DNA from 3 places in the Streptomyces sp. NPDC096310 genome. Region 2 is predicted to be linked to each of the others. Evidence: riboswitches for the same ligand, from Rfam matches in the RefSeq annotation. Region 2 holds a riboswitch; each other region holds the start of a gene.
The links. Region 2 has a riboswitch for cyclic di-AMP ahead of ACIQ7D_RS29170 (M23 family metallopeptidase). Riboswitches for the same ligand answer to the same signal wherever they lie in the genome.
Positions count from the first base shown of each region.

Region 1: it holds a riboswitch for cyclic di-AMP, as region 2 does, so the genes downstream of both, ACIQ7D_RS33415 (M23 family metallopeptidase) here and ACIQ7D_RS29170 (M23 family metallopeptidase) in region 2, are expected to answer to the same signal.
Region 3: it holds a riboswitch for cyclic di-AMP, as region 2 does, so the genes downstream of both, ACIQ7D_RS02505 (peptidoglycan DD-metalloendopeptidase family protein) here and ACIQ7D_RS29170 (M23 family metallopeptidase) in region 2, are expected to answer to the same signal.

Region 1 is NZ_JBIWFO010000029.1:43,435-53,668, forward strand. It holds gene ACIQ7D_RS33395 (CobW family GTP-binding protein) at 83-1,306, shown strand; gene ACIQ7D_RS33400 (DNA topoisomerase (ATP-hydrolyzing) subunit A) at 1,323-3,773, opposite strand; gene ACIQ7D_RS33405 (M16 family metallopeptidase) at 4,000-5,364, shown strand; gene ACIQ7D_RS33410 (M16 family metallopeptidase) at 5,382-6,764, shown strand; cyclic di-AMP (ydaO/yuaA leader) riboswitch at 6,951-7,127, shown strand; gene ACIQ7D_RS33415 (M23 family metallopeptidase) at 7,140-7,934, shown strand; gene ACIQ7D_RS33420 (GntR family transcriptional regulator) at 8,132-8,833, shown strand; gene ACIQ7D_RS33425 (HPr family phosphocarrier protein) at 8,985-9,266, opposite strand; gene ACIQ7D_RS33430 (GNAT family N-acetyltransferase) at 9,396-10,234, shown strand, end outside.
Region 2 is NZ_JBIWFO010000021.1:18,364-28,597, reverse strand. It holds gene ACIQ7D_RS29205 (aspartate aminotransferase family protein) at 1-1,232, shown strand, start outside; gene ACIQ7D_RS29200 (hypothetical protein) at 1,311-1,526, shown strand; gene ACIQ7D_RS29195 (HAD family hydrolase) at 1,581-2,222, opposite strand; gene ACIQ7D_RS29190 (hypothetical protein) at 2,285-2,485, shown strand; tRNA gene ACIQ7D_RS29185 (tRNA-Met) at 2,582-2,655, shown strand; gene ACIQ7D_RS29180 (MerR family transcriptional regulator) at 2,815-3,561, shown strand; gene ACIQ7D_RS29175 (PP2C family protein-serine/threonine phosphatase) at 3,831-5,027, shown strand; cyclic di-AMP (ydaO/yuaA leader) riboswitch at 5,288-5,442, shown strand; gene ACIQ7D_RS29170 (M23 family metallopeptidase) at 5,454-6,503, shown strand; gene ACIQ7D_RS29165 (aldo/keto reductase) at 6,576-7,520, shown strand; gene ACIQ7D_RS29160 (PrsW family intramembrane metalloprotease) at 7,545-8,888, opposite strand; gene trmB (tRNA (guanosine(46)-N7)-methyltransferase TrmB) at 8,947-9,717, opposite strand; gene lhgO (L-2-hydroxyglutarate oxidase) at 9,898-10,234, opposite strand, start outside.
Region 3 is NZ_JBIWFO010000001.1:635,533-645,766, forward strand. It holds gene dxs (1-deoxy-D-xylulose-5-phosphate synthase) at 1-511, shown strand, start outside; gene ACIQ7D_RS02485 (aspartate aminotransferase family protein) at 508-1,923, shown strand; gene ACIQ7D_RS02490 (helix-turn-helix domain-containing protein) at 1,995-2,618, shown strand; gene ACIQ7D_RS02495 (DUF6126 family protein) at 2,641-2,814, shown strand; gene ACIQ7D_RS02500 (tyrosine-protein phosphatase) at 2,845-3,657, opposite strand; cyclic di-AMP (ydaO/yuaA leader) riboswitch at 4,096-4,262, shown strand; gene ACIQ7D_RS02505 (peptidoglycan DD-metalloendopeptidase family protein) at 4,267-5,253, shown strand; gene ACIQ7D_RS02510 (SGNH/GDSL hydrolase family protein) at 5,434-6,258, shown strand; gene ACIQ7D_RS02515 (STM4011 family radical SAM protein) at 6,301-7,146, opposite strand; gene ACIQ7D_RS02520 (STM4012 family radical SAM protein) at 7,207-8,574, opposite strand; gene ACIQ7D_RS02525 (STM4013/SEN3800 family hydrolase) at 8,571-9,383, opposite strand; gene ACIQ7D_RS02530 (STM4014 family protein) at 9,428-10,234, opposite strand, start outside.

The DNA of each region.
Region 1 (10,234 bases), on a different contig from region 2:
GGGCGGCGGACTTCATGATCGTCCGCCCGGTGGCCCGCCGCAGGTGCGCGGGACCGGACGACGCGGCACGGAGGCGCCAGGCGTGAGCAGGAAGCAGATCCCGGTGGTCGTTCTCACGGGCTTTCTGGGATCGGGGAAGACGACCCTGCTCAACCATCTGCTGCGCCGCCGCGCCGGCAACAGGATCGCGGTGGTCGTCAACGACTTCGGGGCCATCGAGATCGACGCCATGACGGTCGCGGGGCAGGTCGGTTCGACGGTCTCGCTCGGCAACGGCTGTCTGTGCTGCGCCGTCGACGCGAGCGAACTCGACGGCTATCTGGAGCGGCTGACCCGGCCGTCCGCGCGGATCGACCTGATCGTCATCGAGGCCAGCGGCCTGGCCGAGCCGCAGGAACTGGTCCGGATGATCCTCGCCGGGGACAACCCGTACACGGTGTACGGGGGACTGGTCGAGGTGGTGGACGCCGCCGAGTTCGACGCGACCCGCCGCCGCCATCCGGAGATCGACCGCCATCTCGCGCTCGCGGATCTCGTGGTCCTGAACAAGACGGACCGGGTTGCGGAGGCGGACCACACGCGGATCCTCGACGTCGTGGAGAGGCTGGGCCCGGGGACGCCGGTGGTCTCCGCGTCGTACGGACGGATCGACCCCGAGCTGCTCTTCGACCCCGCGGTCCGGCCGGCCGAGGAGGAGAAGGTACGCCAGCTCTCCTTCGAGGACCTGCACGAGGACGCGGACCACACCGGCCATGACGCGGACCACGGCGCCGGGCACGAGGGGCATCTCCACACGGCGTACGAGAGCCTGTCGTTCACCGCGTCCGCCCCGATGCGTCCGCGCCGGCTGATGTCGTTCCTGGACTCCCGGCCCCCGGGGCTCTACCGGATCAAGGGCTTCGTGGACTTCGGCACGGGCGACCCGGACCACCGGTACGGGGTGCACGCGGTCGGCCGCTTCCTGCGCTTCCGGCCGGAGCCCTGGGGCGGGGGTACGGAGCGGCTCACCCAACTCGTCCTGATCGGCTCCGGCATCGACCCGGACGCGCTGCTGAAGGAGCTGGAGGCGTGCCAGGAGACCGAGGCGGAGGCCGCCGGGGCCAGGGTCGACCAGCGTGACATGTGGGGCGTCCTGCGCTACGTACCGGACCCCTCGGAGGCCGAAGACTCCTCGGAACCCGGGGATCCGTCGGAGGCCGGGGGGCTGTCCGGCCCCGGGAACCTGTCCGACGCCGGAGCAGCCTGGGAGCCCGGAGACCCTTCGGGGGCCGGGTCCGAGGACCTGGCCCCCGAAGGCTGCCGTTGAGCGGCTCCGGTCGCCGTCAGTGCGCGGGCCCCGCCAGGACGTGTACCGCCGCCGCGTACGGCGTACCCGAACCGTCCCTGCGCGGATCGGGCTCCGGCAGCTCGACCGGTGTGCCGTTCTTCTGCGCCGCGTGCGCCGGGCTCGGACCCGCCCAGGCCAGGGCCAGCATGTCCTCGCCCTTGAGGAACCGGTGGCAGCGCACCCCGCCCGTCGCCCTGCCCTTACGCGGGTACTGGTCGAACGGGGTGAGCTTCGCCGTACGTACGGAGTCGTCCAGCGTCCCGTGCGACCCGGTGACCGTGAAGACCACCGCGTCCGCCGCCGGGTCGACCGCGGTGAACGAGATCACCGTGGCGTCGTCGGCCAGTTTGATGCCAGTCATACCGCCCGCGGGCCGCCCCTGCGGCCGTACCTGCGCCGCCGGATACCGCAGAAGCTGGGCGTCGGAGGTGATGAAGACCAGGTCCTCCTCGCCGGTCCGCAGCTCGGCGCCGCCGACCACTCGGTCGCCCTCCTTGAGGGAGATGACCTCCAGCTCCTCCTTGTTGGACGGATAGTCCGGTACGACCCGTTTGACCACGCCCTGGAGCGTGCCCAGCGCGAGCCCCGGGGACGACTCGTCCAGCGTCGTCAGACAGACCAGGTCCTCGCCGTCGTCCAGCTCCAGGAACTCCGAGACCGTCGCCCCGCCCGACAGGTTCGGTGTCGCGGCGGTGTCCGGGAGCCGCGGCAGGTCGATCACCGCGATCCGCAGCAGCCGGCCGGTGGAGGTCACGGCGCCGATGTCGCCGCGCGCGGTCGCCGGGACGGCCGAGACGATCACGTCGTGCTTGACGCGCCGGCCCTCGCCCGCGTCCAGCGGCTCGCCGTTGGCCGTACGGGCCAGCAGCCCGGTGGAGGAGAGCAGCACACGGCACGGGTCGTCCGCGACCTCCAGCGGCACCGAGGCCACCGTGGCGGAGCCCGACTCCAGCAGGACGGTGCGGCGCGGTGTGCCGAACTTCTTCGCCACCGCGGCCAGTTCCGTCGAGACGAGCTTGCGCAGCTCGGCGTCCGACTCCAGGATGCCGGTCAGCTCGTCGATCTCACCGTTGAGGCGGTCGCGCTCGCTCTCCAGCTCGATCCGGTCGAAGCGGGTGAGCCGGCGCAGCGGCGTGTCCAGGATGTACTGCGTCTGGATGTCGCTGAGCGAGAAGTGCTCGATCAGCCGCTCCTTGGCCTGTGCCGAGTTGTCGCTCGACCGGATCAGCCGGATGACCTCGTCGATGTCGATGAGCGCGACGAGCAGCCCCTCGACCAGGTGCAGCCGGTCGCGCCGCTTCGTCCTGCGGAACTCGCTGCGGCGGCGTACCACCGTGAACCGGTGGTCCAGATAGACCTCCAGCAGTTCCTTCAAGCCCAGCGTCAGCGGCTGGCCGTCCACCAGCGCCACGTTGTTGATGCCGAAGGACTCCTCCAGCGGCGTCAGCTTGTAGAGCTGCTCCAGCACCGCCTCCGGCACGAAGCCGTTCTTGATCTCGATGACCAGGCGCAGGCCGTGCGAGCGGTCCGTGAGGTCCTTGACGTCGGCGATGCCCTGGAGCTTCTTCGCGGAGACCAGGTCCTTGATCTTCGCGATGACCTTCTCGGGGCCGACCGTGAAGGGCAGTTCCGTGACGACGATGCCCTTGCGGCGCGGGGTGACGTCCTCCACCGTCGCCGTGGACCGGATCTTGAAGGTGCCCCGGCCCTTCTCGTACGCGTCCTTGATGCCCGTCAGCCCGACGATCCGGCCCCCGGTCGGCAGGTCGGGACCGGGCACGAAACGCATCAGCGTCTCCAGGTCGGCGCCCGGGTGCTTGATGAGGTGGCGGGCGGCCGCCACGACCTCGCCCAGGTTGTGCGGCGGCATGTTCGTCGCCATGCCGACCGCGATGCCGGTGGCACCGTTGACCAGCAGGTTGGGGTACGCGGCCGGAAGTGTGACCGGTTCGCGCTCCTGGCCGTCGTAGTTCGGCTCGAAATCGACGGTGTCCTCGTCGATGGACTCCGTCATGAGCGACGTCGCGTCGGCCATCCTGGCCTCGGTGTACCGCATGGCGGCCGGCGGGTCGTCGTTGCCGAGGGAGCCGAAGTTGCCATGGCCGTCCACCAGCGGCAGCCGCATCGAGAACGGCTGCGCCATGCGGACCATGGCGTCGTAGATCGACGCGTCGCCGTGCGGGTGGAGCTTGCCCATCACCTCGCCGACCACGCGCGCGCACTTCACGTAACCGCGGTCGGGGCGCAGGCCCATCTCGTTCATCTGGTACACGATGCGGCGGTGCACCGGCTTCAGGCCGTCCCGGGCGTCGGGCAGGGCCCGGGAGTAGATCACCGAGTACGCGTACTCAAGGAAGGAGCCCTGCATTTCATCGACCACGTCGATGTCGAGGATCTTCTCCTCGAAGTCCTCCGGCGGCGGGGTCTTGGTGCTGCGGCGGGCCATCGCGGCTGCGGCTCCTTCACAAGTTCTGTACGGCAACTTCTGGAACTGACGCGGACCATTGTGGACCGCGCCACTGACAACGCCGACCTCGACCCGTCGTTGGGACAGGAAGGGGCGCGTGTCGGAAGGGTGCCAGATCCCGGACCTGTTAGGGGAACTTCGCCAGGTGTCGGCACGCTTGCATACAGTGGCAGGACTTCTCCATATCGCGATCGAAGGGACGTACATGCCCATGGGTCACACGGCCACAGCGCAGGCCGGTTCCGGCGGCCTGACAGCGACTGAGCACCGCCTGGCCAACGGCCTCCGCGTGGTGCTCTCCGAGGACCACCTGACCCCGGTCGCCGCGGTCTGCCTCTGGTACGACGTCGGCTCGCGCCACGAAGTCAAGGGCCGTACCGGCCTGGCCCACCTTTTCGAGCACCTGATGTTCCAGGGCTCGGCGCAGGTGTCGGGGAACGGTCACTTCGAGCTGGTGCAGGGGGCCGGCGGCTCCCTCAACGGCACCACCAGCTTCGAACGCACCAACTATTTCGAGACCATGCCCACCCACCAGCTCGAACTGGCGCTCTGGCTGGAAGCCGACCGGATGGGCTCCTTGCTCGCCGCGCTCGACGAGGAGTCCATGGAGAACCAGCGGGACGTCGTCAAGAACGAGCGCCGCCAGCGGTATGACAATGTGCCATACGGTACGGCGTTCGAACGACTGACCGCGCTCTCCTACCCCGAGGGCCACCCGTACCACCACACGCCGATCGGCTCCATGGCCGACCTGGACGCCGCCACCCTGGAGGACGCCCGCGCGTTCTTCCGTACGAACTACGCGCCGAACAACGCGGTGCTCTCCGTCGTCGGCGACATCGACCCCGAGCGCACCCTCGCCTGGATCGAGAAGTACTTCGGCTCCATCCCCTCGCACGACGGCAAGCAGCCGCCGCGCGACGGCACCCTCCCCGACACCATCGGCGAGCAGCTCCGTGAGGAGGTCCACGAGGAGGTCCCGGCCCGCGCGCTGATGGCCGCCTACCGGCTGCCGCACGACGGCACCCGCGAGTGCGACGCCGCCGACCTGGCGCTCACCGTCCTCGGCGGCGGCGAGTCCTCCCGTCTGCACAACCGGCTGGTACGGCGCGACCGCACCGCCGTCGCCGCCGGCTTCGGGCTGCTGCGGCTGGCGGGCGCCCCCTCGCTCGGCTGGCTGGACGTGAAGACGTCCGGCGGGGTCGAGGTCCCCGGGATCGAGACGGCCGTCGACGAGGAGCTGGCCAGGTTCGCCGCAGAGGGCCCCACCGCCGAGGAGATGGAGCGGGCCCAGGCCCAGCTCGAACGCGAATGGCTGGACCGGCTGGGCACGGTCGCCGGCCGTGCCGACGAACTGTGCCGGTTCGCCGTGCTGTTCGGCGACCCGCAGCTCGCGCTGACCGCCGTCGACCGCGTCCTGGACATCACCGCGGACGAGGTCAGGGCCGTCGCCGCGGCGCGGCTGCGCCCCGACAACCGGGCGGTGCTGGTCTACGAACCGGTCACCCCCGAAGACGCCGACGCCGCCGACCAGGACGAGACCGACGAGCACGAGGGGGCGGACCAGTGACCGACGCTGCCGTGACCATGGAGTTCCATCCGCAGCCGACCGCCGGCGAGGCCAGGCCCTGGGCCTTCCCCGCCCCCGAGCGCTCCACGCTCGGCAACGGCCTGACGGTGCTGCGCTGCGACCGCCCCGGCCAGCAGGTGGTGGCCGTCGAGATCAATCTCGACGCCCCGCTGGACGCCGAGCCCGAAGGGCTCGACGGTATCGCCACGATCATGGCGAGGGCGCTCTCCGAGGGCACCGACAAGCACAGCGCCGAGGAGTTCGCCGCCGAGCTGGAGCGCTGCGGCGCCACCCTCGACGCGCACGCGGACCACCCGGGCCTGCGGGTCTCCCTGGAGGTCCCCGTCTCCCGGCTGCTCAAGGCGCTCGGCCTGCTCGCCGAGGCGCTGCGCGCCCCCGCCTTCGCGGACAGCGAGGTCGAACGGCTCGTACGGAACCGGCTCGACGAGATCCCGCACGAGACCGCCAACCCGGGCCGCCGCGCCGCCAAGCAGCTCTCCAAGGAGCTGTTCCCGGCCTCCCTGCGCATGTCACGGCCGCGCCAGGGCACCGAGGAGACCGTGGAGCGCATCGACGCCGCGGGCGTCCGCGCCTTCTACGAGGCGCACGTACGCCCCGCCACGGCCACCGCGGTCGTCGTGGGCGACCTCGCGGGCGTCGACCTGGACGCGATCCTCGCGGACACCCTCGGCGCCTGGACGGGCGACACGGCCGCGCCCCGGCCCGTGCCGGCCATCACCGCCGACGACACAGGACGGGTGGTCATCGTGGACCGCCCCGGCGCCGTCCAGACGCAGCTCCTGATCGGCCGGATCGGCGCCGACCGGCACGACCGGGTCTGGCCCGCGCAGGTGCTGGGCACGTACTGCCTGGGCGGCACGCTCACCTCCCGGCTCGACCGCGTCCTGCGCGAGGAGAAGGGCTACACCTACGGCGTACGCGCCTTCGGCCAGGTCCTGCGCTCCTCCGCGCCGTCCTCCCCGGACGGGGGGACGGGCGCCGCGATGCTCGCCATCAGCGGCTCCGTTGACACCGCGTCCACCGGCCCCGCGCTCGACGACCTCTGGACGGTGCTGCGCACCCTCGCCGCCGAGGGGCTCACGGACGCCGAGCGCGATGTGGCCGTGCAGAACCTGGTGGGGGTAGCGCCGCTGAAGTACGAGACGGCCGCCTCCGTCGCGGCCACGCTGGCCGACCAGGTCGAGCAGCACCTCCCGGACGACTTCCAGGCGCGGCTCTACGCGCGGCTGGCCGAGACGGGCACGGTCGAGGCGACGGCGGCCGCCGTCAACGCCTTCCCCGTGGACCGGCTCGTCACCGTCCTGGTCGGGGACGCGGCGCAGATCAAGGAGCCGGTCGAAGCGCTCGGAATCGGCGAAGTGACGGTTGTCACAGGCTGATCCGGCTTTCGAGGGAACCCCGGCGACCGCGGTCGCCGGGGTTCTGCTTTATGTCCACCTTTGGTGGGGAGCGTGCTCGTCTGCCCTGTGGTGTGCGCTACAAAAAACCTTGTCTGTTTGGTTATTGAAAGACGAGCCGCTTAGCGTCGGTCCGGCTGTTCGCCGTTGCGCCGCATCCGTGGCACCGAACAGCCATCGCCGAGTCCCCGTCAGCCGCTACCAGGCTGCCCGGGAGCCGGGGACCCACCGTCCCTGGGGTGAATCGGACGGCCTTCGCGGGCACACCGCGCGCGGAGGGGTCCGTAGGAGACCTTCCTGCTCCGAACCCGTCAGCTAACCCGGTAGGCGAGAGGGAAGGAAAGGACCAGCCACTCCATGGCGTTCACCCGTGCCACCGGGAAGCACCGCGCCCCGAACCGCGTCACCTGCAAGGGCGCGAGCGCCGCCGGGTTCGCGACGCTGACCGCGACCGGCGTCATCGGCTCTCTCGCCTCCCCGGCGCTCGCCGCCGACAGCTCCACCGAGGCCGCCGCACACACCGGACTGACCCAGGTCATCGCCATCGGCGACGCCGTCGCCGGAGCGGTCGACGACCAGGCACAGGCCCAGCGCCACGCCGCCGAGAAAGCCGAGCGGCTGAAGGCCGAGGCCAGGGCGCGGGCCGCCGCGAAGGCCGAGGCGGAGCGCAAGGCGGAGGCCCGCGCGCAGGAGCTGCGCGCGGAGCGGGAGCGCGCCGCGCGCGCCGAGGAGCGCAAGCGGCTGAACACCTTCCAGCTCCCCGTCGCCGGCTCGTACGTCACCACCGGCTACCACTCCGGCGGCTCCCTCTGGTCCTCCGGCAGCCACTCGGGCGTCGACTTCCGCGCCGCGTCCGGCACCTCGGTCGTGGCCGTCGGCGCGGGCACCGTCGTCGAGGCCGGCTGGGGCGGCTCGTACGGCAACAACATCGTCCTCCGGATGACGGACGGCACCTACACCCAGTACGGGCACCTCTCCTCGATCAGCGTCTCCGTCGGCCAGAGCGTCACCCCGGGGCAGCGGATCGGCCTCTCGGGCGCCACCGGCAACGTCACGGGACCGCACCTCCACTTCGAGGCCAGGACGAGCGCCGACTACGGCTCCGACATGGACCCGGTCGCCTATCTCCGTACGCACGGCGTGGCGGTCTGACCGCTCGCCGCCCCACCCGCGCACCGCTTCCCGCGAAGGCCCCGGCTCCCCGACGGGGCCTTCGCGCCGCCCTGCCGACGGCCAAAAGATATCCATGGATTCCGGGCACCCATCGGAAATTCGCGTTGATTGCAATAGAGTCACGGAACAGGCGTCAATCGGCTGCGTTTCGCGCGGATTAAGGCGGAGGTTCGGACATGCGCATTCCGGCGCACTCGGTATGCACAGCTATTCGCGACGACATCGTCTCCGGGCAGTTCGAGCGGGGTGGCCGGCTCACCGAGGAGCAGCTCGCACGGCGCTACGGCGTCTCCCGCGTCCCGGTGCGCGAGGCCCTGCGCACGCTGGAGTCCGAGGGCTTCGTGACCACGCGCCGCCATGTCGGCGCCTGTGTCGCCGAGCCGACCGAGCAGGAGGCCGCCGACCTGCTGGAGGTACGGCTGCTGCTGGAGCCGCTGGGCGCGGCGCGCGCCGCCCAGCGCCGTACGGAGGCCCACCTCAAGGTCCTGCGCGGACTGGTCAGACTGGGCCAGGAGCGGGCCCGCAGGGGCCAGGGCGAGGATCTGCGCGCGCTGGGCGCCTGGTTCCACGAGACGCTGGCCCAGGCGTCCGGAAGCCCCGCGCTCACCTCGCTGCTCACCCAGCTCCGGCACAAGATCGCCTGGATGTACGTGGTCGAGCAGCCCAGCCACCCGGTGGAGTCCTGGGCGGAGCACGGCGCGATCGTGGACGCCGTGGCGCGCGGCGACGGCGAACGCGCGCGGGCGCTCACCACCCTGCACGCGGAGCGCACGATGCCGGTGCACCGGCTGCGCCGCCCCGGACGCGGCCCCGGCCACGGCCGCGAAAAGGTGAGGGCTTCGCAACACGGCGTAAACACTGCGAGCGCACAGCATTAACAATCGAGCCGTATACAAAGAAAGAGAAATTGGCGCGGCCTATTTTTTGCTGCCCGCACGAAAAGACGGAGCCGTGGTCCACCGAATTCGGTGGACCACGGCTCCGTCGTGGAAATGCTCTCCGGGCCGGTCTCCGGGGAGTCCGGTCCGATCAGACCGTCTCGGGCAGCTCGTCGAGCCCTTCGGCGACCAGCTTGGCCAGCCGGTCCAGGGCGGCGTCCGCGCCCTCGGCGTCGGAGACCAGCACGACCTCCTCGCCGCCCTGCGCACCCAGACCGAGCACCGCGAGCATCGACGCGGCGTTGACAGGGTTGCCGTCGGCCTTCGCGATCGTCACGGGAACGCCGGCGGCCGTGGCGGCGCGGACGAAGATGGAGGCGGGACGGGCGTGCAGGCCCTCGGCCCAGCCGACATTGACGCGGCGCTCAGCCATGGTGTTGCCCTTCAAGTCGCAAAAAGTCTCAAAACAGATGTCCGGACCAGACTCTCATGGGGCGCCGAACAGCTCCCCGTCACCCCCGATCGCCGGTCACGGGCCCCGCCCCCGCCGTACGCTTGCCCCATGGAGCACCCGCGGGACCACGCGTATCCAGGGCACTGGGAGGCGGACGTGGTGCTGCGCGACGGCGGTACCGCCCGGATCAGGCCCATCACCACCGAGGACGCGGAGCGCCTGGTCAGCTTCTACGAACAGGTCTCCGACGAGTCGAAGTACTACCGCTTCTTCGCGCCCTATCCGCGCCTCTCCGACCGTGACGTCCACCGCTTCACGCACCACGACTACGTGGACCGGGTGGGACTCGCGGCGACGGTCGGCGGTGAGTTCATCGCGACCGTACGCTACGACCGCACCGACGAGCACGGACGGCCCGCCTCCGCCCCCGCCGACGAGGCCGAGGTCGCCTTCCTCGTGCAGGACGCGCACCAGGGCCGCGGCGTCGCCTCCGCCCTGCTGGAGCACATCGGCGCCGTCGCCCGCGAGCGGGGCATCCGCCGGTTCGCCGCCGAGGTGCTGCCCGCCAACGCCAAGATGATCAAGGTGTTCCGGGACGCCGGCTACACCCAGCGGCGCAGCTTTGAGGACGGCGCTGTACGGCTCACCCTCGACCTGGAACCGACCGCCGAGTCCCTGGCCGTCCAGCGCGGCCGTGAACAGCGCGCGGAGGCCCGCTCCGTACAGCGGCTGCTGGCCCCCGGCGCGGTCGCCGTCGTCGGGACCGGCCGCGCCCCCGGCGGCGTCGGCCGCACCGTACTGCGCAATCTGCGCGACGCGGGCTTCACCGGCCGCCTGTACGCGGTGAACAGAGCGTTCCCCGAGTCCACCGCGACGCTCGACGGCGCCCCCGCCGTACGCTCCGTCACCCGGATCGGGGAACCCGTCGACCTCGCGGTCCTCGCCGT
Region 2 (10,234 bases):
TCACCAGCGGCTCCGGCGCCCGCGTCCGGGACGCCGACGGCGACGAGTACATCGACTTCCTCGCCGCCCACGGCAGCGCCGTACTCGGCCACGCGCACCCCGCGCTCACCCAGGCCCTCACCGGTGCCCTGGCCGGCGGGACCATGTTCGGCACCTGCAACGTGCCCGAGGTCGAACTCGCCGAACTCGTCCGGGCGATGGTCCCCTGCGCCGATCTCGTCCGCTTCGCCAACTCCGGCTCGGAGGCCGTCCAGGGGGCGATACGGGCCGCGCGCGGCCACAGCGGGCTGTCGAAGATCCTCAAGTTCGAGGGCCACCAGCACGGTTGGACGGACACCCTCGCGGTCTCCCACCGCCCCCCGGAAGCGGCGGCGGGCCCCTACGGCGCCCCGCACTCCGTGCCGCACTCCCCTGGCATCCCGTCCGGTGTCAGCGCCGATGTGGTCGTCTGCCCCTGGAACGACCCGGACGCCCTCGTCGCCGTACTCGACGCCCACCGGGGCGAACTCGCCGCCGTCATCTGCGAACCCATCGTCGCCCACAACGCCTGCACGATGCCCGCCCCCGGCTATCTGCGCTTCCTGCGCGACGAGTGCACGGCGCGCGGCGTCCTCCTCGTCTTCGACGAGGTCTGCACCGGTTTCCGTACCGGACCGGGGGGCGCGCAGGCCCTGTACGACGTCGTGCCCGACCTGGCCGTCTACTCCAAGGCCCTCGGCGGCGGGCTGCCCATCGCCGCCTTCGCTGGCCGCCGCGAGGTGATGGCCGCGCTCGCCAACGGCCGGGTCGACCACGGCGGTACGTACAACGCCTCGCCGCTCTGCGCGACCGCCGCCCTCGTCACGCTCACCGCGCTCGCCGATCCCGCCGTCGTCAAGAGGATCGACGACACCGGCCAGCGGATCATGGAGACCATCCGCAGGGCCGCCACCGACCACCGGGTGGAGTGCGCGGTGCAGGGCGTCGGGGCGATGTTCCAGGTCGTGTTCTCGCCGGGCGGCGCCCCCACCCGCGACTACCGCGACACGCTCCGTCTGGACCAGCGGCGGTACGCCGTCCTCCGCCGGGAACTGCTGCGCCGCGGTGTGCTCGTCGACGCGGACGGACTGGCCTGCTGGTACGTGTCGGCCGCCGTGACGGAGGACGACACGGACCGGACCTGCGCCGCGATCGACGAGGTCTTCGCCGCTCTGGGAAGAGGGGGAACACCGGGCGCGGAGGGGCGGATGTGACGCACGCTACTGTCCGGACCTGAAGATGGCGTGCCCGAGATGCTGCGGACGGGACGAGATCGTCGCACTCTTGGCCGTATGAGTGATGCACCGATCGTCGTCCACCGGGCGTCCGGGACCGGCGGGCGGCGGGTCACGGTCCGCGGGCGGATCATGGGACTCGCCCATTCCGACGACCACCTGGTCGAATTCCTGCGGCTCGCCGGACTGCCCGACGCCTGGGAACTGCTCGACGACCCGACCTGGGTGGAGTGGCAGGGCGGCCCCGCGCACGAGTACAGCGTGGTGGTGTGAGGGCCGCTCGACCCCCGCGCCCGGCCTGGGCCGCCGCCCGGCCCCCGGCGGTGATCAGTCCGCCACGATCGCGGCGAGCTGCGTCAGGCTGTCGATCCGCCAGTCCGCCGCCTTGACCACGGCCGGGTCGTCCGCCCACAGATACCCCCACGGCCCGCGCCGCAGATGCGCCGTGCGCAGGCCCGCCTCCTTCGCGGGGAACAGGTCGTACGCCGGGTGGTCGCCCACGTACACCGTCCGGTCGGGCGCCGCCTCCGCCGCCTCGGTCACCCGCGCGAAGAACTCCGGGGACGGCTTCGCGACGCCCCACTCGCCCGAGGTGGCGACGAGATCGGCCGGCAGGTCCAGGCCGCGCAGCAGTTCGCCGGCCCGGGCGGTCTGGTTGCCCGCGAGGACGACCCGGACGCCGAGCTTCCGCAGGCCCGCGAGGGCCGGCCGTACATCGGGGTAGAGGTCGGACTCGTCGAGATGCTGGCCGCGCCCCGATGCCTCCCTGGCCCGGTACGCCTCGGCGATGTCCATGCCGGGCCGGATGAGGCGCAGCGCGTCCGTGTCGTCCCTGTCCTGGACGGTGGCGGCGCCGACCAGTGCGGAGACGGTGTGGCGCGGAATGCCGAGCCAGTCGGCCCAGGAGGCCCAGTGGCGGTCGTCACGCACCAGGGTCTCGCCTACGTCGAACACGATGGTTTCGATCATCGGCCCCAGCGTAGGGGGATACGCTCCGCCGATTGTCAGTGGCTGGCCGTAGCCTTGCTCCTATGTTCGCTTCTTCTTCCACCTCGAAGTCCGCGTCCCCGTCCGCGTCCCCCGTCAGATCCGCCGCCGTGGTGAACGCGGAGATCCGCGCGCTGTGGGCGCGTGCGGGCAGCGCGCTGTCCTCGGCCGAGCAGGAGCGCTACCAGCGGCTGCTGGTGGAGTGGGCCGCGGCCGTACGGGCGGACGTCGTGGAAGCCGCGTAGCGGGGCCCGTTTCCCGGCGGTCCCGGGGGAGACGGGCGGCTCCACGGGAAAGTGGTCATGACCGTGCTCCGGATGGCGTAGAGTTGCATTCAACGGCGCGGGGTGGAGCAGCTCGGTAGCTCGCTGGGCTCATAACCCAGAGGTCGCAGGTTCAAATCCTGTCCCCGCTACTGGAAGAGAACGAAGGCCCGGATTCCTGGTGAATCCGGGCCTTCGTCGTGTCTGGAGCCGCGTCGTGCCCGGAGTCGCGTCGTGCCCGGAGCCAATCCGGGAGCCCGGGAGAATCAGGGCTTGACCTTTACGTAACGTCAACTTCTACCGTGAACGTCATGGAGTGGTCGATCCAGGACATCGCGAAGAAGGCCGGCACGACGAGCCGTACGCTCCGGCACTACGGCGAGCTGGGGCTGTTGGAGCCCAGCAGGACCGGCGCCAACGGGTACCGGTACTACGGCCAGGAGGCCCTGGTCCGGCTCCAGCGGATCCTGCTGCTGCGGGAGCTGGGGCTCGGGCTGCCGGACATCGCCCGGATACTCGACGGCCAGCAGGACACGGCCGCCGCTCTGCGCGGTCATCTGGCCCTGCTGGAACAGGAACGCGAGCGCATCGGACGGCTGATCTCGTCCGTGCGGACCACTCTCCACAAGACCGGGAACGGAGAGGATCTCATGGCGGAAGAAGTGTTCGACGGCTTCGCGCACACACGGTACGAGCAGGAGGTCACCGAGAGGTGGGGCCGCCCCGCCTACGAGAAGAGCGACCGCTGGTGGCGCTCGCTGAGCGAGGAGGAGCGCCGGGCGTTCGGGGAGCGGCACGAGTCGATCGCCCGCGACTGGGGGCGTACGGCGGCGGCCGGCCACGGCCCTTCGAGCGACGAGGCGCAGGCGGTCGCCCGGCGTCACTGCGACTGGCTGTCGGTGACCATGGAGCCCACCAGGTCCTATGTCATCGGCGTGACGGCCATGTACGTCGATGATCGACGTTTCACCGCGACGTATGACCAGTACGGTGAAGGTACGGCTGTGCTCGTGCGGGACGCCATGAAGGTGTACGCCGAGCGCCACCTGACCGACTGAGCCGTCTTCCCACCGGTGCTCCGTGGTCCGCGTACCGGCCCCCTACCGGTCCCCGTAGCCCAGTCGGCCGAGGGCGGGTCGCTGCCCGGTACGGCAGCGGCCAGCCTGGGTGGAGCGCGGTACCGTCCGCAGCCGTCGGCGGACCGGGCAGGAGACGACTGGTGGGGAAGCTCAGGAAGATCGGAGAACGCCTCGGCGGCAGGGGCAGGCAGGACGCCGACGGCGCCGGCTTCTGGGGTGCCGACGGTGCGGGCTTCTGGGCGACCGCCATGAACGGGCGCGACCACCGGCGGGACCCCGCCCGGAACCTGGCCCAGGTGGGCGAAGGGGCGTACGGGCCGCACGGATACGGGGGGCGGCGCCTCGCCGGACGCCGGTTCGTCCGGTTCCTGCCCGCGCTGGTGATCCTCGGCGGGGTGGTTCTGGACCTGGCGACCCCGACCCGCGTCACCTCGGCGCCGCTCTTCGCCGCGGCCCCGCTGGTCGCGGCGCCGTTCTACCCGCTGCTCGGCACCCTGCTGGTGGCTGTGACCTCGCTCGCCGCCGAGGTGGCTCTGCGCGTCCACACGGGCACGCTCTTCACCGTGGTGTCGGTCAGCGAGCTGCTGACGGTGCTGGTCGTCTCCGCCCTGGCGCTCTACATCAACGGGGTCGTCAGACGCAGCGGCGAACGGCTGGCCTCGGCCCGCATCATCGCCGAGACCGCCCAGCGCGCCGTGCTGCCCAGACCGGCGGAGCGGATCGGCGGGCTGCGGATCGCGGCGCGGTACGAGGCGGCGCAGGAGGGCGCGTTCATCGGCGGGGACCTGTTCGCCGTGCAGGACACGCCGTACGGGGTACGGCTGGTGGTGGGCGACGTACGGGGGAAGGGGCTGGAGGCGGTCGAGGCGGTCGCCGTGATCATCGGGTCGTTCCGGGAGGCGGCGGAGCAGGAGAGTTCGCTGGAGGGGGTCGCGCAGCGGCTGGAGCGCTCGCTGCTGCGCGAGGGGACGCGGCGGGACGGGCTGGATGTCTTCGAGGGGTTCACCACGGCCGTACTGGCGGAGATCCCGCACGGCGAGGGCGTCGTACGGCTCGTCAACCGGGGCCATCCCGAGCCGCTGCTGTGCCACGACGGGGCCGTACGGATGCTGGCGGCGCACGATCCGGCGCTGCCGCTGGGCATGAGCGAGCTGGGCGCGTGGCCGGACCGGGCGGAGGAGTCCGCGTACCCCGACGGCGCGACGCTGCTCTTCTACACCGACGGGCTCACCGAGGCGCGGGACGCCCACGGGGTCTTCTACGCCCCGCGTGAACGGCTCGACGGGCGGATCTTCCAGGGGCCGGACGAGATGCTCCAGGCGCTGATCGACGACGTACGGCTGCACACGGGCGGCGGCAGCCAGGACGACATGGCGCTGCTGGCGGTCAGCCGGCCCTCGGAGGGGGAGCCGGAGCGGCGCAGGACGATGCGGATCGTGCCCTGACGCACGGCTTCGGGGCTGTCGGTCACGAAGGGTGATCGAGGCGTCTCCCTCCGCATAACATATGACGTACCGTCAGGTATGTGGGGCGGATCGATATGCCGGGGGCACTGCTCAACTCGCCCTGATGTGCTCTCTTGTGTCCCGGTACATCCGATGCGAAGTCGTTAACGATCACCGGGAACAGCTTGGAATAACGCCCTGGTCTCTATTAACGTTCGATAACGCAGCGCGGTCGTCCCAGCCGTCGCCAGAGATGGCACCGCGCGCGTGCGCCGAATCCCGCGAGGGAACCGGGGAACCACCAATTGGGGTGAATCGGGAGCTACTTGCCGTCCTGGACGGCAGGGGGCCTCCGTAGGAGACCTTCCTGCTCCGAACCCGTCAGCTAACCCGGTAGGCGAGAAGGAAGGAAAGGAGCACGCCTCAGTGGCGTCCAACCAGCCTGCCCCCACGGCAACGGCGACCTTCGCACCCCACTCCTTCGGCAGCGGCGGTGAGAACGAGGCGCCCGGCACCTGGGGGGAGTGGAACCCCACCGAGGAGTCCGTCCGCCCCGTCCGCGGCAAGCACCGCGTCGCCAAGCAGCGCAACGGACTCGCCCGCAGCTCCACCGTCCTCGGCGTCGGTGTCATCGCCGCCGTCGGCGCGGGCGGCATCGCCACCGCCCAGGACAAGCCCGCCGTCTCCATATCCCTTCCCGATGCCATCGCGGACAACCTTCCCGACGCCAAGTCCCTGCCGGGGATGGGCTACCTCGGCTCGGACGACTCCGACTCCGAGGTGCTGGCCGGCGAGCCGCTGACCACCGCCGGGCTGACGGCCTCCGACGCCGAACAGGGCGCGACCGACGCCGGCGAGGCGCTGCGCGCCCGCATCCTCCAGCAGGCCGAGCGGCAGCAGACCGAGGCCGACGCGACCCAGAAGGCGGCGGCGCAGGACGCGGCGGCCGAGAAGGCCGCCGCCCAGGCCAAGGCGCGCCAGACCGACGCCGAGAAGAAGATCGAGGCGGCCAAGAAGAAGGCCGAGGCGGAGGCCAAGGCCAAGGCCGAGAAGGAACGCCTCGCCAAGCTGGCGGCCAGCTACTCGCTCCCCACCTCCTCGTACACCCTCACCTCCTCCTTCGGCCAGTCAGGCTCCCTCTGGTCCTCCGGGTACCACACCGGCCTGGACTTCGCGGCGCCGACGGGCACGCCGATCAAGGCCGTGCACAGCGGCACCGTCAAGTCGGCCGGCTGGTCAGGCTCGTACGGCTACCGCACGGTCCTGGAGCTGGATGACGGTACGGAGATCTGGTACGCGCACCAGTCGTCCCTCTCCGTCAGCGCCGGCCAGAAGGTCTCCACCGGCGAGGTCATCGGCCGGGTCGGCGCGACCGGCAACGTGACCGGGCCGCACCTCCACCTGGAGGTCCACACGGCGAGCGGCACGGGCATCGACCCGATGGCCTGGCTGAACGGCAAGGGCATCAATCCCTGAGGTCAAGCCCTGGGGTCGACTTCCGAGTCCGGAAACGGAATAGGGCGTTCTTCGATGGGGTTGGGAGTAGGCATGACCACCATGCGTACTCTCGGCTCCTCCGACCTCAAGGTCTTCCCCCTCGCACTCGGCGGCAACGTCTTCGGCTGGACCGCGGACCGCACCGAGTCCTTCGCCGTCCTCGACGCGTACGCCGCCGCGGGCGGCAACTTCGTCGACACCGCCGACGCGTACTCGGCCTGGGTGCCGGGTCACGTCGGCGGTGAGTCCGAGACCGTACTCGGCGACTGGATCGCCGCGCGCGGCAACCGCGCCGACGTGCTCGTCGCGACGAAGGTGAGCCAGCACCCGCAGTACAAGGGGCTGAAGGCGGCGAACATCAAGGCCGCGGCCGAGGAGTCGCTGCGCCGGCTCCGTACGGACCACATCGACCTGTACTACTCGCACTTCGACGACCTGGACGTCCCGGTCGAGGAGATCGTCACCGCCCTCGACCAGCTCGTCAAGGAGGGCAAGGTCCGCGCCGTCGCGGCCTCCAACATCAGCGCGGAGCGGCTGGACGCCTCGCTCACCTTCGCGGAGCGCGAGGGGCTGGCCCGGTACGTCGCGCTCCAGCCGCACTACAACCTGGTCTCGCGCGACACCTACGAGGGCCCCCTGCGGGACACCGTGGCCCGCCACGGCCTCTCCGTCGTGCCGTACTTCGCCCTCGCCTCCGGCTTCCTCACCGGCAAGTACCGCCCCGGCACCCAGGTGGAGAGCGCGCGCGCCGAGGGCGCGGGCAAGTACCTGGAGTCCGATCGCGGCGTCAAGGTCCTCGCCGCGCTGGACCGGATCGCCGGGGCGCACGGCGCCGAGGTCGCCACCGTCGCGCTCGCCTGGCTGGCGGCGCAGCCGACCGTCGTCGCGCCCCTGGCCTCCGCGCGCACGGCCGAGCAGCTTCCGGCGCTGCTCGCGGTCGCGGAGCTGGAGCTGACGGAGGAGGAGCTGGCGGAGCTGACCGCCGCCTCCGCCTGACGTTCTCACCAGGACAGCAGAGGATCAGTACTGGCGGTACGGGTTGTAGCCGTCGTAGTCGATGTACGGCGGCGGCACCCGCACCCGTCCCGTGGCCCGCGCCGCATAGGTCAGCGCGGGCCCGGCTATCTCCTTGCGCTCCCACAGGTGGTGCAGCAGCTCCTGCTCGCGCTCCACGAAGTCCGGGCCGACCGGGTCCCGCCCGGCCCGGTGGCGCAGGAACGCCAGGGACGTCGCGAACGCCTCGTACTCCCCGACCGCCCGGGCGGCCGCGCGGCCGTGGCCGCGGTTCGCGAAACCCCGCGCCATCGTGCGCGCCCGCATCGAGGAGAGCGCGAGGGGCGCGGCCTGGGGCAGCCACCCCGCCGCGGCGTACGCGGGCAGCTCGGCGGCGAGCGTCCGCAGCTCGCGCTGGCGGCTCCAGATCACCAGCCAGGTCAGCAGCCCGAAGACCGGCACCATGAACGCCCCGTACACGGCGTAGAAGCCGAAGGGCCCGAAGAGCGACCCCGAGCCGTTCCACAGCGCGTGCATGCCCATCGCGAGGACCAGCCCGAGCAGCGGCAGGACCACACGGCGCACCTTCTGGCGCCGGGCCGCCACGGCCGCCAGACCGAAGCCGATCCCCGTCGCCGCCGTGAAGAGCGGGTGCGCGAACGGCGACATCACCACGCGTACGAAGAAGGTCGCGGCCGTGACCGAGTTCAGCCCGGAGTGCCCCTGGGTCTGGTCCTCGCCGAAGGCGTTGCCCAGATAGAGGATGTTCTCCGTGAAGGCGAAGCCGGTGGCGCTGAAGCCCGCGATCACCACGCCGTCGACCAGCCCCGTGAAGCTCCTGCGGCGGAAGAGGAAGATCAGCAGGATCGCCGTCGCCTTCGCGCTCTCCTCGACGACCGGCGCTATCACCGTGGCGCCCAGGGACTCGGCGCCGGCCGGGTCGGCGGTGGCGGTGGCGATCCACTCCGTCGCGAAGGAGTTCGCGATGATCGCGACGAGCGCCGCCGCGAAGGCGCCCCAGGCGAACGCGAACAGCAGATTCGTCCACGGACCCGGCTCGACCCGGTCCAGCCAGCGGAAGGCGGCGGCCAGCAGCGGTACGGGCAGCACGGCGAGCCCGAGCCCCACCAGGAAGCCCTCGGGCCCGGTCTGCTCCCGGACGAGCGCGAGGATCACCAGCGCGCAGAGCGCGAGCACCGTGATCAACGCCCCGGCCCTGACCCCCCTGTTGCGCCAGAGCGCACGCGTCGGCCGGTAGCGCCTGCGGGCGGGCGGAGGCACGGCGCTCCACAGATCGCCCCGCAGCTCCTGCTGCTCGTAGACGGGGATGGCCGGATGCGGGTCGAGGCGGTGCGGGGACGGTTCTGACACCTGATGACCCTAGCGAGGGGCACTGACACCTGGCGATCACCCCGGGTGATCCCAGGGCCTAACTTCCGGCCCGGGAGCCTTCCGTACGGGAATCTTCCGTACAGGAATCCTCGGTGCGGCGGAACAGCAGGTCGTGCACCACATGCCCCTTGTCGAGCCCCTGGCCCTCGAACCGGGTCAGCGGCCGGAAGGCGGGCCGCGGCGCGTAGCCGCCGTCCGGCGCCGTGTTCCCGAACCCCGGATGGGCCGTCAGCTCGGCGAGCATCTGCTCGGCGTACGGCTCCCAGTCGGTCGCGCAGTGCAGTACGGCACCGGGCTTCAGCCGGGCCGCTGCCAGGTCCAGGAACTCCGGCTGGATCAGCCGGCGCTTGTGGTGGCGCTTCTTGGGCCAGGGGTCGGGGAAGTAGACGCGTACCCCGTCGAGCGACGCGGCCGGCAGCATCTCCCGGAGCAGGATGATCGCGTCGCCGTTGGCCACCCGTATGTTGGACAGCCCGTTCTCCTCGGCGAGCCGGAGCAGATTGCCCTGGCCCGGGGTGTGCACATCGACGGCGAGGATGCCGGTGCCGGGGTCGGCGGCGGCCATCCGCGCGGTCGCCTCGCCCATCCCGAAGCCGATCTCCAGGACGACCGGCAGCCCGTCGAAGAGCGCGGCCGGGTCGAGCACCCGTTGGCCGTCGATGTCCAGGCCCCAGACCGGCCACAGCCGCCGCAGCGCCTCGGCCTGCCCGGTGGTCACCCGGCTGCGGCGCGGCTGGAAGCTGCGGATGCGCCGCTCGAAGTGCGACCCGGCGGGGTCGGCCGCGGGGCCCGTGCCCTCGGGGAACATCCGGCTCGCGGGACGGCTCACGGCACGGTCCGCACCGCGGTCCGTGGGGCGGTCCGTGGGGCGGCTCGCTGTGGGGTTCTCGGTCATCTCGGCAATCCGGGCTGGTGGCGGGGGCGGGGGCGGCCGGGACCCGGTCGCGATGCCCCAATTCTACGGACCCCGGCGGACCGCCCCCGGTCCCTACTCCTCCGCCAGCGCCGCGAGCGCCCGGCGTGCCACCTCCCGGCCGATGGGCAGCGACGCGGTCGCCGCCGGTGACGGCGCGTTCAGGACATGGACCGTGCGGCCCGCCCGCCGGATCAGGAAGTCGTCCGCCAGGGTGCCGTCCCGCAGGATCGCCTGGGCCCGTACGCCCGCCGCCGCCGGGCGCAGGTCGGCGTCCCTCATCGCGGGGAGCAGCCTCCGTACGGCCGCCGCGAAGGCCCGCTTCGAGAGCGAGCGGCGCAGCTCGCCCGCGCCGTAGCGCCAGTGGGCGCGCGCCGTGCGCCACGCCCCGGGCCAGGCCAGCGTCGCGGCC
Region 3 (10,234 bases), on a different contig from region 2:
CGAGGCCGTCGCCGTGGACGACGCGCCGACTGTGCTGCGCTTCCCCAAGGAAGCGGTGGGCCCGGCGATCCCCGCGGTCGGGCGGGTCGGCGGTATGGAGGTGCTGCGCCGGGCGCCGGACGGCGCCGACGACGTCCTGCTCGTCGCGGTCGGCGCGCTCGCCCCGGTCTGCCTCGGCGCCGCCGAACTCCTCGCGGAGCGTGGCATCGGCTGCACCGTGGTCGACCCGCGCTGGGTCAAACCCGTCGACGAACAGCTCGCTCCGCTGGCCGAACGGCACCGGCTGGTCGCGGTCGCGGAGGACAACTGCCGCAGCGGCGGCGTGGGTTCCGCCGTCGGCCAGTCGCTCCGCGACGCGGGCGTCGACGTACCGCTGCGTACCTTCGGCATCCCCGAACAGTTCCTGGCGCACGCCAAACGCGGTGAGGTGCTGGCCGACATCGGCCTCACTCCGGTCGAGATCGCGGGCCGGATCACCACCGCACTGACCGGCAAGGAGAGCCCGCGATGAACGAGTCCCCCCAGCCGGCACCGGCACCGTCCAAGGGGTTCGACCTTGCGAGCCTGCTCGCGGAGCGCGGCGCCGAGCGCTACGAGCTGCACACCAGACACCTCAACCACCAGCTCCCGCGCATGCTGCACACCATCGGCTTCGACCGGGTCTACGAACGGGCCGAGGGCGCCTACTTCTGGGACGCGGACGGCAACGACTACCTGGACATGCTCGCGGGCTTCGGCGTGATGGGCCTCGGCCGGCACCACCCCGTCGTACGCAAGGCGCTCCACGACGTCCTCGACGCCTCCCTCGCCGACCTCACCCGCTTCGACTGCCAGCCCCTGCCCGGCCTCCTCGCCGAGAGACTGCTCGCCCACAGCCCGCACCTGGATCGGGTGTTCTTCGGCAACAGCGGTACGGAAGCCGTCGAGACGGCCCTGAAGTTCGCCCGGTACGCCACCGGCCGCCCCAGGATCCTCTACTGCGGCCACGCCTTCCACGGGCTGACCACCGGCTCGCTCTCCGTCAACGGCGAGGACGGCTTCCGCGACGGCTTCGCGCCGCTGCTGCCCGACACCGCGATCGCGCTCGGCGACCTCGACGCGCTGGAACGGGAGCTGGCCCGCGGCGACGTGGCCGCACTCATCGTGGAGCCGATCCAGGGCAAGGGCGTCCACGCCGCGCCGCCCGGCTTCCTGCGCGCCGCCCAGGAGCTGCTGCACCGCCACAAGGCGCTGCTCATCGCCGACGAGGTGCAGACCGGCCTCGGCAGGACCGGCGACTTCTACGCGTACCAGCACGACGAGGGCGTGGAGCCGGACCTCGTCTGTGTCGCGAAGGCGCTCTCCGGCGGCTATGTGCCCGTCGGCGCGACCCTCGGCAAGGACTGGATCTTCCGACGCGTCTACTCCTCGATGGACCGGGTCCTGGTCCACTCCGCGAGCTTCGGCTCCAACGCCCAGGCCATGGCGGCGGGGCTGGCCGTTCTGTCGGTGCTGGAGGACGAGCAGATCGTCGCGGGCGCACGGGCCACCGGCGAGCTGCTCAGATCCCGGCTGGCCGCTCTCGTGGACCGCTACGAGCTGCTGCACGAGGTACGCGGCCGGGGGCTGATGATCGGCATCGAGTTCGGCCGGCCGGACTCGGTCAGGCTGCGCGGGCGCTGGGCGATGCTCCAGGCCGCCCGCAAGGGGCTCTTCGCCCAGATGGTGGTCGTACCGCTGCTCCAGAAGCACCGGATCCTCACCCAGGTCTCCGGTGACCATCTCGAAGTGATCAAACTGATTCCGCCCCTGATCATCGGGGAGGGCGAGGTGGACCGTTTCGTGGCCGCCTTCACGGCCGTGATGGACGACGCACACGGCGGGGGCGGACTGATGTGGGACTTCGGGAGGACACTGGTGAAACAGGCCGTCGCCAACCGGTAGGGCTGGGTGTCTTCTTTTGCCTCACGGGTAAGAAATTTGCCCCGGAGGAAAGTTCCTGGCGCAATGGACGTATGAGCACACCCCCCGCCGGAGAGGCGGCCGACGCGCTGCCCGACCAGCTTCCCGACGTCGCGCCGCGCCTGCGCGAACTGCGCCGCGGCCGCCGGCTCACCCTGGAGGCCGCGGCCCGGCGGGCGGGGCTCTCCCCCGCCCATCTCTCCCGGCTGGAGACGGGCCGCAGACAGCCCTCCCTGCCCATGCTGCTGGGACTGGCCCGGATCTACGGGACGACCATCTCCGAACTGCTCGGCGAGGCGCCCCCGGAGCGCGAGCCGATCGTCCGGGCCGGCCGTACCGAACCCGTCGAGGCCGACGGATGGACGTACCACCAGGCGGGCGGCCCCGGCCGCGCCATGCAGCCGCTGCGGCTCCGGGTGCCGTACGGGGCGCAGGGCGACCTGGTCCGCGTACACCCCGGTGAGGAGTGGCTGTACGTCCTCGACGGCCGGCTCCGGCTGAGCCTGGGCGGCAGCCTGCATCTGCTCGGCCCCGGGGACAGTGCGCACTTCGACTCGCTCACCCCGCACCGCATCGCGGCGGCCGGCCCCGAGGGGGCCGAGCTGCTCTTCGTCCACACCCTGCTCCAGAGCCCGGCCGCCGACCTGTGCCTCGGCGACCCGGCCCACCGTGTCTGACCCGCTGAGAGAGGCCCCCGTCATGTCGGAGACAGAGCAGCCGGTGCCTCACGAGGGAGCGCCGGAACATGTGATGGACGAGGAGAAGAAGTTCCCGCGCGGGCTGGTGATCCGGCTCTTCGCCTATCTGGTCGCCGGTCATATCTTCGCGGCCTTCCTCTATCTCCTCTTCCACCTCGGGGCCCAGGGGCAGTGACGGCCCGGCCGCGACGGAGCACCGGCGGCCTCAGCCCTCGTCCAGGAGGCGGCCGCGCAGCCGTTCGCGGGTCCCGGGCATGAGGCCGAGGCCGTCGGACAGATAGCGGTCGGTGGAGCCCCAGGTCCTTCCGATGGCCTCGAACGCGGCGGCGAGATAGCCGGCGCGGGCGTCGAAGAGCGGGCTCAGCAGCGCCGACGCCTCATCCGACACCGCGGCGGGCGTGCTGACGGCGCGGCGGAAGAGGTAACGGCGGTGCGGGTCGTTCGACGTGAGGTAGTCCGCCTCGATCGCCTCCGGCTCCACCCCGACCGCGAGCAGCACCACGGCCACCGAGATACCGGCGCGGTCCTTGCCCGCCGCACAGTGCAGCAGTGCGGGGAGGCTGTCCTCCGCGAGTGCGTGCAGCAGACGGCTGTGCTCCGCCGCGCGCTCCGTGACGATCGCGCCGTACGAGCGGATCATCCGGGCCGCGGCTCTGCCGTCCCCGAGGAGCGCGCGGAGCTGGTCGAGGTCGCCGTGCCGGACCATCCGCCAGAACTCGGCGCCGTCGGCCGGGTCGGAGAGCGGGATGTTCACATGACGTACGCCCGCCAGCGCCACGTCCGCGCCGTCCAGCCTCAGATCGGCCGAGTTGCGGAAGTCGAAGATCGTGTGCAGACCCAGGCCGGTGAGGAAGGCGGCGTCCTCGACGGTGGCGTGGGCGAGATGCCCGCTGCGGTAGAGCGCGCCGTACCGCACCCGCCGTCCGTCCACGGTCGGAAGGCCGCCGACATCACGGAAGTTGCGTACTCCGGACAGCTCGGGCTCGGTGGACGGGACCTGCGGCGACTGCTGCGTCACGGCTGCTCCTGCGGGTCTGCCGTCGGCGCCGATCGCCGGCGGAGTCGGCCCCCGACCCTACGACATCCCCTGGCGCGCCGGTCGGTTCGGCGGAACGGCGGGCAAGCGTCCGCGTACGGAGCGGGCACACGGGGAGAAAACGCCCAAACAGCCCGCTGTCCGTATTGACTGATTCCGCATAACCTGCCCCGGTCGCGGGGGAGATGGGTGGCGCCCCGTGAGCAGGATCATATCCGTGACGTTCCGTGGTGACGGCGCGAAAGGGAAAGGCCCCCTCGAAAGGGAATTGGAGGGGGGACTCCACGCAGGGTGACGGGCGATCTTCCGCCGGCAGGACAGGTACGCAGCCGATGGAAAAGGGTGGCTTGTTCCGGCCGTCCCACTCGCCTACGTTCACCCTCAATCCGAGCGGAACGCCGAATCCTGCCGCCGCCTCGGGGACACCATCCACCCATTCACGCGTGGCAGGAGCGGGGGAACCAGGTAGTACGCCGTTCCGGTGCTCCGGCACCAGGGACGGCTCGGGGTGAAGTCGCGCACCACGCGCGGCCGGGCAGCTCCAGCCCGAACCCGACAGCTCACCTCGTAGGCGCCGGAGAGGAATTCGCCATGCCCGCGAAGGGTAAGCACCGCCGCCCGAGGACCAATCCGTTCTCGCGCGGATTCATCGCCGCAGGAACGGGCGGCGCCGCCATCGCGCTGCCGCTCATCGGCGCCACCGGCGCGCACGCCGCGCAGCAGGCCGCACCCGCCGCCGCTCCGCAGACCGCGCCGACCACCGCGCAGAACCTGTCCGCCGCCCCGCAGGGAGGCGCCGCGACGCAGGTCACCCGCTCCGAGGGCACCAGCGTCCACACGTACGCGGTGGTCGCCGGTGACTACCTCTCCAAGATCGCCGACGAGCAGAACGTACAGGGCGGCTGGCAGCGCCTGTACGAGGACAACCGCCAGGCCGTCGGCGCCGACCCCGGGCTGATCCACCCCGGCCTGAAGCTCACCATCGGCGGCAAGGGCGCGAGCGCCCGCTCGGAGGCGCCCGCCGCCTCGAAGCCGTCGAAGCCGTCGAAGACCGAGTCGTCGAAGCCGAAGTCGTCCACGTCGTCGAAGGCGCCCTCGTCCGGCACGTCCTCCTCCACGCCGGCCAAGAAGGCGGCGCCCGCCGCGGAACCGGCCGCGCGCAGCAGCGCGTCCGGCTTCACCCTGCCGGTCGACGGCGTCGGGGTCGGTACGGCGTACCGCGCCGCGGGCGGAAGCTGGTCCAGCGGCTACCACACCGGTGTGGACTTCGTGGCCTCCACCGGCACCACCGTGAAGGCGGTCGGCGCGGGCACCGTCGTGACCGCGGGCAACGGCGGCTCGTACGGCAACCAGATCGTCATCCGGCACGAGAACGGCCTGTACTCCCAGTACGCCCACCTCTCCTCCCTCTCCGTCTCGGCCGGCCAGAGCGTCACCACGGGCCAGCAGATCGGACTCTCCGGGGCCACCGGAAACGTGACCGGGCCGCACCTGCACTTCGAGATCCGCACGGGACCGGAGTACGGCTCGGACATCGACCCGCTGGCCTTCCTCCGGCAGAACGGCGTCTCCATCTGACCCGTCCGGCGAACACCGCGACACCCGCGTTTCCCGTGCGGCCCGGCACCGAATGTGCCGGGCCGCACGGCTTTTCGCTATTCCCACTTGAAAGAAAATTGACCGATGGTCTTTCTCACCCCACGTCAACCCCCGCCTACGGTCGCGTAGGTCACATGACCGGGTGGAAAATACCCTGCTGTGGCAGACGATTCGAGAGCAAGAAGAGACAAGATATTCGGGTCGTACGCGGCGATCGGTGACAGCTTCACGGAGGGCGTGGGAGATCCAGGACCCGACGGGCTGTTCGTCGGCTGGGCGGACCGGCTCGCGGTCCTGCTCGCCGACCAGTTTCCGGTCTCCGGTGCGACGGCCGACCCCGTCCACGGCGACTTCCGCTACGCCAACCTCGCCGTACGCGGCCGGCTCCTCGACCAGATCGTCGCGGAGCAGATCCCCCGGGCCAAAAAGCTCGCCCCTGACCTGGTGACCTTCTGCGCGGGCGGCAACGACATCATCCGCCCCGGCACCGACCCCGACGATGTCGCCGAGCGCTTCGAGCGGGCCGTCGCCGACCTCACCGGCGCCGTCGGCACGGTCATGCTGGCCACCGGCTTCGACACCCGCCGCGTGCCCGTCCTGCGCCATCTGCGCGGCAAGATCGCCACGTTCAACGAACACACACGGGCCATCGCCGACCGCTACGGCTGCCCCGTCCTCGACCTCTGGTCCTTCAGGACCGTCCAGGACCGGCGGGCCTGGGACGGCGACCGGTTGCATCTGTCGGCCGAGGGCCACACCCGGGTCGCGCTGCGCGCCGGGCAGGTGCTGGGCGTCGACGTACCCGCCGACCCGGACCAGCCCTGGCCGCCGCTGCCCCCGCGCGGCACGCTCGAAGTACGGCGCGACGACATCCACTGGGCCCGCGAGTACCTGGTGCCCTGGATCGGACGGAGGCTGCGCGGCGCCTCCTCCGGCGACCACATCGAGGCGAAGAGGCCGGACCTGCTGCCCCTGAAGCACTGACACGGCCCGGATCCCGGGCGGCGGGGGCGGCCCCGCGTGACCTCACGCCCCCGCCGGGATCCGCTCCAGCACCCCGCCGGCGAAGACGTCGTACAGCGGCAGCGTCTCCAGATGGACATAGCCGATATGGCAGTCGCACACCGCCAGCGGACAGGCCCGCGGCGCGAGCGCGCGCCGGTACGAGCCGTCGTAGAGACGGCCCAGCTCGGCGCGGACGAAGTGGCAGCGCCGTACCGTACCCTCGCCGTCCACCGAGATCACCGACTCGCCCGTCCGGCACGGCAGCCCGGCCGAGCGGTGCGGATGGCGGCTGTACGGGAAGAGCGGATCCAGCTCCGTCCACCGCGCCGCCTCCTCGTCCGTGTACGCGTGCCCCTCGGCCGCGTTGATCCAGAGATAGACGTGCGGGGGCAGCTCGGCGCGCAGCCGGCGCGCGTGCTCCAGATGCGCGTCGAGGCCGACGACCCCCACACTGAACCGGATCCCGCGCTCCGCCAGCTCGTGGGTCCTGGTCAGGAAGCGGTCGTACGGCGTCTGCCCCGGGTGGTACGTGCACCACAGGGCGAGCTTCGCGGGGTCGGCGTCCGCCAGCCCGTTCGTACGGAAGCTGAGATTCGTCTGGATGGCCACCCGGCGGATGTGCGGCAGCAGCGACAGCTCGGTGAGCGCCCGCCGGTACCAGGAGCGGACCATCCCCTCGCCCCACGGCGTGAACAGCACGGAGAGCCGGTCGTCCGTGGCGGCGGCCGCCCACGCGGTGAACCGCTCCAGGGCCGCCCGGTCGGCGCGCAGCAGCTCCGGGCCGTCCCGCCGCTTGGCGAACGGGCAGTACGGACAGTCGTAGTCGCAGGAGGCGAGCGGTCCGCGGTAGAGGATCGTCAGGTCCATGGGGCTCCCTTCGGGGCGTCGGTCCGCTTCGGCGGCGGCTCGGGCCGCCGCCTCGGCGGGCTATTTCGAGGCGTAGGCGGCCATCGCGGCCCGCACGGCGGGCGAGAACAGCGCCGGGCCCAGCGCGTCGGAGTGCGCGAGACCTTCGGGGGAGAGCCGCAGCAGCCCGGGGCCCGCACCGCTGTCCAGCCAGCCGAGTCCGGCGAACCGGTCCAGCTCGGCCCCGAAGTCCTCGGCCGGATCGGCGCCGAAGCGCGCGCGGTACTCCGCCACCGCCATGCCCCGGGCCTGGAGCAGCGACTGGAGCAGATGGCGGCGGCGCGCCTCGTCCCCGTCGACCCGGTGGCCCACCTCGGCGCGGGAGAAGTCCTCCGTCCGCGTGTAGGCGTCGATGATGGCCCGTATCGCGCGCATGTCGACGGCGTAGTCGAAGGAGTAGTGCAGGCGGGAGGTGTACGAGCGGGCCCCGCAGCCCAGGCCGATCATGCCGTCGGTCTGGCACGCGTAGTCGTCGGCGCCCTGGGGCGGCGCGTCCCGGCGGCGGAACATCCGCATGGACACCTGCTCGTACCCCTCGGCGAGGAGATGGTCGCGGCCCTGCCGGTAGAGACCCAGCCGCTGGCGGTCCCACCGGGCGTCGCTGCCAGCACCGAGCTTGCCGAGGCCCGTGAGCGGCCGTACGTACAGGGGGTAGAGATACAGCTCCTCGGGGAGCCAGGCGAGCGCCGCGTCCAGCGAGCGGCGCCAGGTCGCCGGGGTCTGGCCGTCGATGCCGTAGATGAGATCGATGTTGAGGACGGGGATCCGGGCGTCCCTGATCCGGCCGAGGGCGGCCTCGACCTCCGCGCGGCGCTGCGGGCGCACGGCGGCCCGCGCCTCCGCGTCCACGAAGCTTTGGACCCCGATGCTCAGCCGGGTCGCGCCCCGCTCGGCGAGAACGGCCAGCCGGTCGGCGGTGGCGGTCGCGGGGGAAGTCTCGACGGAGAGCGGGACGGCGCGCAGATCGGCGCCCATCCGCTTCTCGGCCAGGTCGCAGAGCCGCTCCAGTTCAGCCGCGTCCAGATAGGTGGGCGTACCGCCGCCGAAGGCCGCGGCGGCGAACCGCACCGGCCCCTCCCCGCCCCCGCCGGCGTCCAGCGCGTCGCGTACCGCCGTCGCCTGCCGGTCCAGCGCGTCCAGATAGCGCGTCGTCAGCTCCCCGGGCGCGCCGATCCGCGTGAAGAGATTGCAGAAACCACAGCGGACCTCGCAGAACGGGATGTGCAGATAGAGGGAGAGCGCGTCCTTGCGCTCAGTGGCCCACTCGGCGGCCAGCGCCGGACGGTCGTCGAGCGGGCGGTACGCCGTCTTGTGCGGATAGGCGTAGACGTAACTCTCGTACGGACGCGGCGTGGTCGCCGGGGCCGTGGGTGACGGCGCGGTGGTCATGGGGTGCTCCCGTACTCAAGGAAGAAGTGGGCGTACGGCACCGTCCAGACGGACGGGTGGCCCAGCCGGTGGCCGCTCCAGCCGTCGTCCCCGTAGGCGGTGCCGTGGTCGGAGCAGACGATCGCGAAACACCGGCGGCGGCTGCTCGCGGCGGCGAAGAGCCGGCCGATGTGCCGGTCGACATATTCGAGCGCGGCGGCGTGTGTGGCCCGGGTGTCACCCGCCTTCTCGGTGGCGCCCGGCCGGTGGAACCAGTTGGGCTGGTGCAGCGCCGACACATTGACGAAGAGGAAGAGCCGCCGCTCCCGGTCGAGGCCGGCGACGACCCGCTCGGCGCGGGCGATCTGCGCCTCGAAGGAGACCGGGGACGCCACGCCGAACTCCGGCTCCCAGTGGCTCTCCTGGAACAGTCCTGGCAGGACCGAGCCGAGCGCGCCCCGCCGGTTGAAGAAGCCGACCCCGCCGATACAGACCGTGCGGTAACCGGCCGCGGCGAGGCCCGAGACCAGGTCCGGCGTGTCGTAGACGAACGTCCTGGCGGCCGTCGACTCGCTGCCGCCGAAGCGCGCGGCGAACAGCCGGGGGTGCGGCCCCTGGGCGGCCGGGGTCGGCAGAAAACCGGCGAAGATCGCCTGGTGCGAGGCGTAGGTGAAGCTGCCCGGGGAGTGCCGCTCCTCCCAGCGGCCGGCCGGCAGATGGCGGGCGAGATGCGGGATACGGCCCGCCGCGGCCAGCTCGCACGCCACGTCGAAGCGCAGCGTGTCGAGCGTGACGAGCAGCAGGTCGTCGCGCCCGACCACCTCGTTCATGTCGGGCGGGGGGACGGCCCCGGGCGCCTCGGGGCGGGGGGATGTCATACGGGATCTCCGCACGGCCGGTGGGCCGCGGCACGGCCGGCCCGGCGGGGCAGGGCCGCGAGCTGCGCCGCATAGGTGTCCAGGCCGGCGGCCTCGCGTTCCGGCAGTCCGCCGAGGCCGGGCAGCAGGTCGCCGAAGGCGTTCACCTCGGCGACGGCGTACCGCAGCCAGCCCGGCTCCGGCATCAGGTCCACCCCCACGCAGTGGGTCGCCGGGAAGCAGGCCGCCGCCGCCTCGCACAGGGCGAGAACGGTGGAGAAGCTGCCGCCCGCCGCGTCGACCGTGGAGCGGACCGCGTCGAGATCGCCCCGGGCCCCGCCGAGATGGAGGTTGGTCATGGGCGAGGCACTGGTACGGACGACCGCGTGCGTGGCGCGGCCCGCGACCACCACCACGCGCAGATCGGCCGCGCGGCCCTGCTGCGTCCCCTTGGACACCCACTGCTCGATGTGCAGCCCGTCCGGTGCGAGGGTGTCGATGATCGCCGCCACCTCGCGCTCGGCCGTGTAGCGGCGCACCCGCAGGGAGTTGAAGAGGCGGCCCGCGCCGTCCAGCTCCACGGAGGTGATCGCGCTCACCCGGCCGGGGCCCGCGATCCGCACGGCGAGCACCCCGGAGGCCGAGGAACCGTGGGCGATCTTGACGAAGGCCCGGCGCAGCCCGGCCCCCGCCATCCGGGCCCGTACGTCGTCCCAGCCCGACACGGCGGGCGCCGCCGCGCCCGAGGTGGGCGACAGGGGGACCGGCACCCCCGCCTGGTCCAGTTCCCGGTGGGTGAGGCGCTTGTCGAAGAGGACCGCCAG